DNA from 2 places in the Marinomonas sp. ef1 genome. Region 1 is predicted to be linked to the other one. Evidence: riboswitches for the same ligand, from Rfam matches in the RefSeq annotation. Region 1 holds a riboswitch; the other holds the start of a gene.
What was found. A riboswitch is a leader RNA that binds a small molecule or an ion and turns the genes downstream of it on or off. The one in region 1 is predicted to bind thiamine pyrophosphate.
Positions count from the first base shown of each region.

Region 1 (4,205 bases):
TGAAAAATACCCTACACAGCGATTATTAATTACCACTATGACACCGACGGGGGCAGAGCAAGTAGTAAAAACCTTTCCTTTTGCAGAGCATCGATATTTGCCAATGGACTGGCGCTCAAGTGTTAAAAGGGCACTTAAAAAACTAACCTGTAAGCATTTATTAATTGTAGAAACCGAACTTTGGCCTAACTTGTTACAACTGGCTAAGCAGCGAGGTCTACGTGTTGAGGTAGTGAATGCTCGTTTGAGTGAGCGTTCTTTCCAGCGCTATCAGAAGTTTTCAGCTATCTCGCGCCCCTTATTTGCTTTACCGGATTGTTTTTTGGCGCATGCACAAGCTGATGCAGTGCGCTTTGAAGCGTTGGGAGCAAAAAAAGTATTAGTGACAGGAAGTATTAAATTCGATCTTGCTGTGCCGCCTGAAGTATTTCAAGCTAACTGGCGTCGACAGTTAGGTTCAAGGTTTGTCTGGGTGGGAGGAAGTACTCACCAAGGTGAAGATGAAATGCTATTGCGCGTTCATAAGGCGCTGCTACAAAAATATCCAGATGCGTTATTGGTACTGGTTCCTCGTCATCCTGAACGCTTTGAAGCAGTACAAGCTTTAGCTATGCAGTCTTTTGAGCGAGTCGCTCTTCGTACTCAAACGGCACTCGATCAATGGGCTAATTTTGATGTGGTGATTGGCGACTCCATGGGAGAGTTGATGTATTACTATCAAGCATCTGATATGGCTTTTGTTGGTGGCAGTTTGATTAAACGCGGTGGCCACAATCCGATTGAGCCCGCCTTGCTTGGAAAGGCAATTTTAGTTGGACCCTATACCTTTAATTTTATGGATATTACTGAACAGCTTTTGCAGGTGAATGGCGCTATTCGTTGTCAAGACGAAGCGCAATTGACAAAAGTAGTTGTGGATCTTGCGGGGCAATCGTCTCAGCGTTTCCGTCTCGGTCAAACTGCATTGCGTTTTGCAGAAAAAAATCAAGGTGCAGTCACCAGAGTGCTTGCTGAAATAGACTTCCGTTGATCGACTCTTTACAATAAACGCTCATTATCTCATGGGGTGCTTTAGCATTTAGTAAATGTTAGAGCTGAGAAGCAGATTGTCTGCTAACCCACCGAACCTGATCCAGATCATGCTGGCGTAGGAATCGAGATAGCAAGTTGAACTGCCGACATATATAGTAGCTCAAAAATCATCCTTGCCATTTCCCCTGTACGCCGCTCACTTATTTTAGGAGCGACACTTTGAAACCATTTTTGTTAACCACTCTTTTTTCTGCGGCTGTTGTTAGTCTTGGCGTAGCTTTTTCGCCTGTAACATTAGCCAAAGATACTCTGAATATCTATACCTATGATGCGTTTGCATCCGATTGGGGGCCGGGTCCGAAGATAAAAGCTAATTTCGAAAAAGAATGTGCCTGTGAAGTGAATTTTGTCGCATTGGACTCTTCGGTTGGTATTTTGTCCCGCGCGCAACTAGAAGGGAAGTCGTCACAAGCTGATGTACTTTTGGGGTTAGACCTAAATCTAATGGAAGCCGCAAAACAGACAGGTCTATTGGCGAACCATGCTGTTGATACTTCAGCTATCACTATTGCTGGTGGCTGGTCGGATAAAACCTTCGTGCCATTTGATCAAGGTCACTTTGCTTTTATTTACAATTCTGAAACGCTTAAAAGTCCGCCAACTAGTTTGGAAGAAGTGGTAGATAATCAAAACCTGCGTGTTATTTATCAGGATCCAAGAACGAGCACGCCAGGGCTTGGTCTGTTGTTATGGGTGAAATCTGTTTATGGCGATAATGCTGCTGAAGCATGGGAGCGTTTGGCTTCTCATACCGTGACAGTAACGAAAAGTTGGTCTGACGCCTATGGTTTATTTTTGAAAGGCGAAGCGGATGTTGTGTTGAGTTACACCACATCTCCTGCTTATCACATTGTTGCGGAAGGGGATAATAAGTATATGGCTGCTGCAGCCAGTGAAGGTCTTTATCCACAAATCGAAGTGGCAGCGATGATGAAAGGTGCGCCTCATCCTGCCTTGGCGAAGCAGTTTATGCAGTTTATTTTGCAGTCAGGTTTCCAATTGACAGTTGCAACGGGCAATTGGATGTTACCCGTGGTTAAGCTAGATGAAAAATTACCAGCGGCTTTTGACAGTGCTTTAAAACCGGTAAAGAGTTTGGTTCTGCCGGCAAAAGACGTGGCGCAACATCGTAAAGCTTGGATTGATGAGTGGTTAAATGCCACGACTCGATAATCGACGTTAAGTTGTTTTTCTTTCGAACCGTCAAAGGGTTATTGCCGGCGCTATTAGGTGTTGGTTTTTTCCTGCTAATGGGAGCTGCCAGTTTGGCGGCTCTTTTGCGTTATAGCGAATTACACTCTTGGCTTGGCTATATGCAGCAGCCTTATCTTTGGCGGGTTGTACGCTTTTCCTTATGGCAAGCGCTGCTAAGCAGTAGTATTAGCTTACTTATTGCTATTCCTGTTGCTTCTTGTCTTATTCATCGCCAGTTTTATGGCCGATCTGCTTTACTGCAATTGTTTTCAGTTTCCATGGTGGTGCCAACCATTGTGGCGATTTTAGGCTTGGTGGTTGTCTATGGTCGTACCGGGTGGCTGAATCAGTTGTTTGGGGTGCAAGTTCCCTTGTATGGTTTGGTGGGTATCTTGCTTGCCCATGTATTTTTTAATATGCCGTTGGCCGTACGCCTTTTGTTGCAAGGTTATGACTTAATTCCATCAGGGCAGTGGCGTCAGGCTTCGCAGTTAGGTTTTTCTCGTTGGGCGGCCTTTCGTTGGATTGAATGGCACTACATGAAAAAGGTTCTGCCTGGAGCCTTTGTACTAATTTTCATGTTGTGCTTCTCTAGCTTTGCTGTGGTGTTAAGCTTAGGTGGCGGTCCAAAATATAGTACCTTGGAAGTGGCCATTTATCAGGCGCTTAGATTTGATTTTGACCTCAACAAAGCCAGTTTTTTAGCTTTGCTTCAGGTGTCCATATGCACTTTATTTGCGGTTGTTGTTTATCGGATCGCACCGATTAACCGTCAAGATGTGAGTTTATTGGCGGTAAAGAATTATTCACTTAAAGATTCTTTTTGGGCTAAGTCGGCAGATTTTTTGGCCTTACTCTGTGCGTTTGTATTGGTCATTCCACCTTTTTTAGCGATTTTTGATCCGATTATCTCGCCTATTTTTTTGAAGACATTACAGTCTGTTGCTTTGTGGAATGCTGTGCTTGTTTCATTGCAAATTGCTATTCCAGCGGCTCTGGTAAGTTTGCTGCTTGGTGTCTGTTTTGGTGTGCTGGCGCGGTTTTGTATGGCGCGTCAGTATTTTGCTTTTTTTCCGAATAAAATCGAGCATCTAGGGAATATGATTTTAATGGTGCCGGGTTTGGTGATTGCCACTGGCTTGTTTTTGACACTGCGTGATTTTGGCTGGGGGCTGCAATCGAGTTATTGGATTGTGGTATGGGTCAACGCGGTCATGGCGCTGCCTTTCGTGCTGCGAGCTTTGATGCCAGTTATGTATCAACAAGAGCGGCGTTTTCGAAATGTATACTTGAGTTTGGGGATTCGCTCTTGGTCTAGATGGCGTCTGGAATGGCCTTTAATGAGAGCCAGTATCGGGCAAGCATTTGGTTATGCGCTGTTATTGTCTTTGGGTGACATGGGAGTGATTGCGTTATTTGGAAGTCAGAGTTTGGTGTCTCTGCCTTTATATCTGTTTCAATTGATTGGCTCTTATCGGTTGGAAGAGGGGGCTTGTGTTGCTGTGGTATTAATTTCTCTATGCTTGATCTTGTTTTATTGTTCGTCTCGCTTTATTGGTGGAGTAACAGCACGTGTTAAAAATTAACCTTCAATATGATTGGGAGAATTTTCATGCCAATTATTGTGTGGAGATTTCCCCTGGTGTCACCACTTTACTTGGTGGTAGTGGCGAAGGAAAAAGTACGCTATTGCATTTATTGGGTGGCTTTTTAGACGGCCGTGGAGAGCTTTTTTTCAACGAAGAATCACTGCTTTCTTTACCCCCTTACGAAAGGCCAATATCGACCTTATTTCAAAGTGATAATTTATTTCCGCAATTAACCGTCTGGCAAAATGTCGCCATTGGTTTGTCTCCTTCTCTCTCTTTAAGCGGTGAGCAAAAAACAAGAATTCAGTGGGCGCTTGAAAAAACACAGCT
Region 1 covers NZ_NHTT01000023.1:9,482-13,686, reverse strand. The annotation lists gene CCS02_RS20880 (3-deoxy-D-manno-octulosonic acid transferase) at 1-1,030, shown strand, start outside; TPP riboswitch at 1,053-1,172, shown strand; gene thiB (thiamine ABC transporter substrate binding subunit) at 1,252-2,265, shown strand; gene thiP (thiamine/thiamine pyrophosphate ABC transporter permease) at 2,241-3,872, shown strand; gene CCS02_RS20865 (thiamine ABC transporter ATP-binding protein) at 3,859-4,205, shown strand, end outside.

Region 2 (4,205 bases), on a different contig from region 1:
TTTGCGCTGTGATGCAGGTGATAATCGTTTGTACATGGCAGTTTAAATCTTGCCCCGTACGCAAATCCGCTTGAAGTCCTGCGTGGGCGGACGAATCCGACCCGCCCACACACCAGACAACAGGAGGTTTTATAGACATAAATCCTCCTTTTACTTACAACGATTTTTCTTTTGATTTATCGGTTGTAAGCTTATCTGTGGTTAAGTAGACATCACTGCCTAGCTCACGGAATTGCTCGGACATTTTTTGCATGCCCGTTTCGGCTTCACTGACATCAACTGCGTTCGCTTCTAAAGCACTCGTATCGATTTTTTGAGCGTCCTCTAGACCTTTCGCATAGTCACGCACTTCTTGGGTGATTTTCATCGAGCAGAATTTTGGCCCACACATGGAACAAAAATGCGCTACTTTGCCAGAGGCCTGCGGCAATGTTTCATCATGGTAAGAGCGAGCCGTTTCAGGGTCTAACGATAGGTTAAACTGATCTTCCCAACGAAACTCAAAGCGTGCTTTCGACAAGGCATTATCTCGAATTTGCGCCCCAGGATGGCCTTTGGCTAAATCCGCCGCATGGGCAGCGATTTTATAAGTGATCAAACCTTGTTTAACGTCTTCCTTGTTAGGCAAACCGAGATGTTCTTTTGGCGTCACGTAACACAACATGGCACAGCCGTACCAACCAATTTGAGCGGCACCAATGCCAGAGGTAATGTGATCATAGCCCGGTGCGATGTCTTGAGTTAATGGCCCCAACGTATAAAACGGCGCTTCGTGACAATGCTTAAGTTGTTCTGTCATATTCTCTTCGATCAATTGCATTGGCACATGCCCAGGACCTTCAATCATCACTTGCACATCGTATTCCCAAGCAACTTTCGTCAGCTCGCCCAAGGTGCGAAGTTCCGACATTTGCGCTTCGTCATTGGCATCCATAATCGAACCCGGACGCAAGCCATCACCAAGCGACAAAGCCACATCGTATTCCGCACAAAGCTCACAAATCTCACGAAAACGTTCGTACAAAAAACTTTCTTTGTGATGTGCCAAACACCATTTAGCCATGATGGAACCACCACGAGACACAATTCCTGTAAGACGCTTAGCCGTCATTGGCACATAACGCAGCAATACACCCGCATGAATAGTGAAATAATCCACGCCTTGCTCCGCTTGCTCGATCAAGGTATCGCGGAATACTTCCCAATTAAGATTTTCAGCCACACCATCGACTTTTTCTAAGGCTTGATAAATTGGTACAGTACCGATTGGCACGGGAGAGTTACGTAAAATCCATTCGCGAGTTTCGTGGATATTTTTACCAGTAGACAAATCCATCACGGTATCCGCGCCCCAACGAGTAGACCAAACCAGTTTTTCTACTTCTTCTTCAATGGAAGACGTCACGGCAGAGTTACCGATATTAGCGTTTACTTTCACCAAGAAATTTCGACCAATAATCATTGGCTCAGATTCAGGGTGATTAATATTGTTAGGAATAATGGCACGACCTCTTGCTACTTCGTCGCGCACAAACTCTGGAGTAATACGAGTTTGCAGATTAGCACCAAAGCTTTTTCCAGGATGCTGCCTCAATAACAACTCGCTCTTGATGGCATCGATATTCTGATTTTCACGCAGTGCGATGTATTCCATTTCCGGCGTGACGATGCCTTGGCGAGCGTAATGCATTTGCGTCACACATTTACCTTGGCGAGCTTTGCGCACTTTAGGCAATTCTTTAAAGCGTAATTCGTCCAGTGCAGAATTTTCTAAGCGTGACTGGGCAAACTCAGATGACACGCTCGTTAATACTTCGGTGTCATTACGCTTATCAATCCATGGCGCACGCATTGGCGCCAAACCACGGTAAACATCGATATTTTCTTGCGGATCAGCATAAGGACCAGAGCAATCGTAAACATAAATAGCTTCGTTTGGTTCGAAAGTAAGATTGTCTGGATCAGAACCTATCGGTGTGTCTGTCAGATTGATCTTGCGCATAGGAACGCGAATCGAGTCGTCTGAGCCAGTTAGATATATACGTTCAGACGCGGGAAAAGGTCTTGCTTGTAATGATTCGATAAAAGATTTCGCGGCTTGGCGTGATTCTTCACGAGACTGCTTTTTAGATAAGTTGGCTGGTTTTTTATGTTGATTGGCTTCGCTGTTCAATTCGCTGTTTAATTCATTAATAGTCGACATGAGCACTTCCCTTATTTTTAAAATGGAGAATTGCTTGTCTGGGGTGCTGTTTCACAGGCAAACGCACTACTGGCGTTAATTGCAAAACGTGAACCCTGAATTTTATTAAAAAGGATGCTTTAGAGGATATGACTGCATCGATTCCATAAAAAATCAGGAGTTCATTCGATGCAGAAAAGAAAAATGGAGACTTTCTTGTTTCCTACGCGGGTATTAGCCCGATCAGGTTCTGCGGATCCCGCACTTAATTATGCGATCTCAGCCAAATGGCACTCCGACAAGTTGTGCAAGCATACTCTCAGGCAATAGATCTTGTAAATACGGATTTTTTGCCCGATTGATCAAGAGCTTTCCTTCAAGAGCAAAATACAACTTATCAGGGCCACTAAAAATAAAATGAATAGTTTACTGAGTAATACCCCAATGCATCATCAAATCTGATTTATCAGAATCATGAAGCCACGCATTAACCTTTCCAAGCAAATGGCTATTATCTTTTTTCATCATATAAACTTTAACACTCGACGTACCAGCTAATATTTGCTTTGAAGAAACACAAAACACACCCTTTTCATGCAGTTGGTAATAGTTGCCTTCTATTAAATCTGTAATCATGGCGTCCGCCGTGTTATCACGAATTCCTTGCAAGTTAGCAAAATTATCTTTAGTCCGAATGATATCAGCAGATGTAATGTGCTCATCCACATAAGTTTGGTTGGTGCCACCTGGATTCACTATGACTTTCACGGTGGGCTGATTAATATTTTCTAGTGTATTCAGTGGCTTAGCATTACTGCAATTGCTTAGAATGATCTTGCCATTTGCAGCTACAGAATCGGATAAAGAAAACTGCTCTGCACGCTTTTGCGTTTTCGTCACACCGCCAGCTGCAACATCAAACTTATCATTAGCAAGATCTTGAGAAAGTGCAGGCCAAGTTGTTTTAACGAAATTTACTTTTAAGTCCAATGACTTTGCCAGGTTCGTCATCATATCAACATCAAAGCCCTCTAAATTTCCGGCTTTGCTATAAAACGACAAAGGAGAATAATCCCCCGTTAATCCAACCTTTAATTCCCCACTCTGCTTTATTTCATCCCAAGTACGGGCTTGAGCAGCTTGTGAACTTAATAGGACTAACGCGGCAAAAGATAAAAACTTCACGCTATTTTTTTTATTTTTCTCAAACATCATATACGTAGCACTCATAGTTTAATTTAATTATCGCCTTGCATTTCCAGCGCCATTTTATAAAGGTAATTTTTCTTTTCACCGGTTAATTTAGCCGCCATAGCTGCCGCTTGTTTAACTGGTAAGTCTTCTAACAATATTGTCAGAATACGCTTCGCTTCTAATTCTGCTTCGTTACCGCTTTCTTGCGTAAAACTCAGCATAACGACGAATTCACCACGTAATTGGTTAGCATCTGCATCGAACTTGACAAGAATTTCAGATGCGGTACCAGACAAGAAAGTCTCGAACGTTTTCGTTACTTCGCGAGCCAATACTAATTGCGCGTCTTCACCATAGACTTTTTGCACATCCGCAATTGAATCATAAATTCGGTGAGTGGATTCGTAAAATACCACGGTGCCAGTTTGCTTCTTCCAAGATTCAAATAAATCACAGCGCCCTTTGGATTTGGCTGGTACAAAACCCGCAAAAAAGAATTGATCCGTTGGTAAGCCTGAGGCGCACAAAGCGGCGACCAATGCACAAGCACCTGGGATCGGCAAAACTTTATGGCCTTTTTCTCGTAATGCATGCACAACGTGATAGCCAGGGTCAGATATAAGCGGCGTTCCTGCATCAGACACCAGAGCGACACTCTTACCTTCGTCTAATAAGCTCGCTACATAATCAGCTTTGTCTTTTTCATTGTGATCGTGAATGGAAAAAAGTTTTGCTTCAATGGCAAAATGATTGAGTAAACGTCGGGTGTGTCGAGTGTCTTCAGCTGCGATATAGTCTACATCACGTAAAGTTTGCTCGGCTCTTTTAC
Region 2 covers NZ_NHTT01000012.1:68,194-72,398, forward strand. The annotation lists gene thiE (thiamine phosphate synthase) at 1-139, opposite strand, end outside; gene thiC (phosphomethylpyrimidine synthase ThiC) at 155-2,203, opposite strand; TPP riboswitch at 2,386-2,490, opposite strand; gene CCS02_RS16430 (transporter substrate-binding domain-containing protein) at 2,609-3,397, opposite strand; gene rsmI (16S rRNA (cytidine(1402)-2'-O)-methyltransferase) at 3,421-4,205, opposite strand, start outside.
Region 2: it holds a riboswitch for thiamine pyrophosphate, as region 1 does, so the genes downstream of both, thiC (phosphomethylpyrimidine synthase ThiC) here and thiB (thiamine ABC transporter substrate binding subunit) in region 1, are expected to answer to the same signal.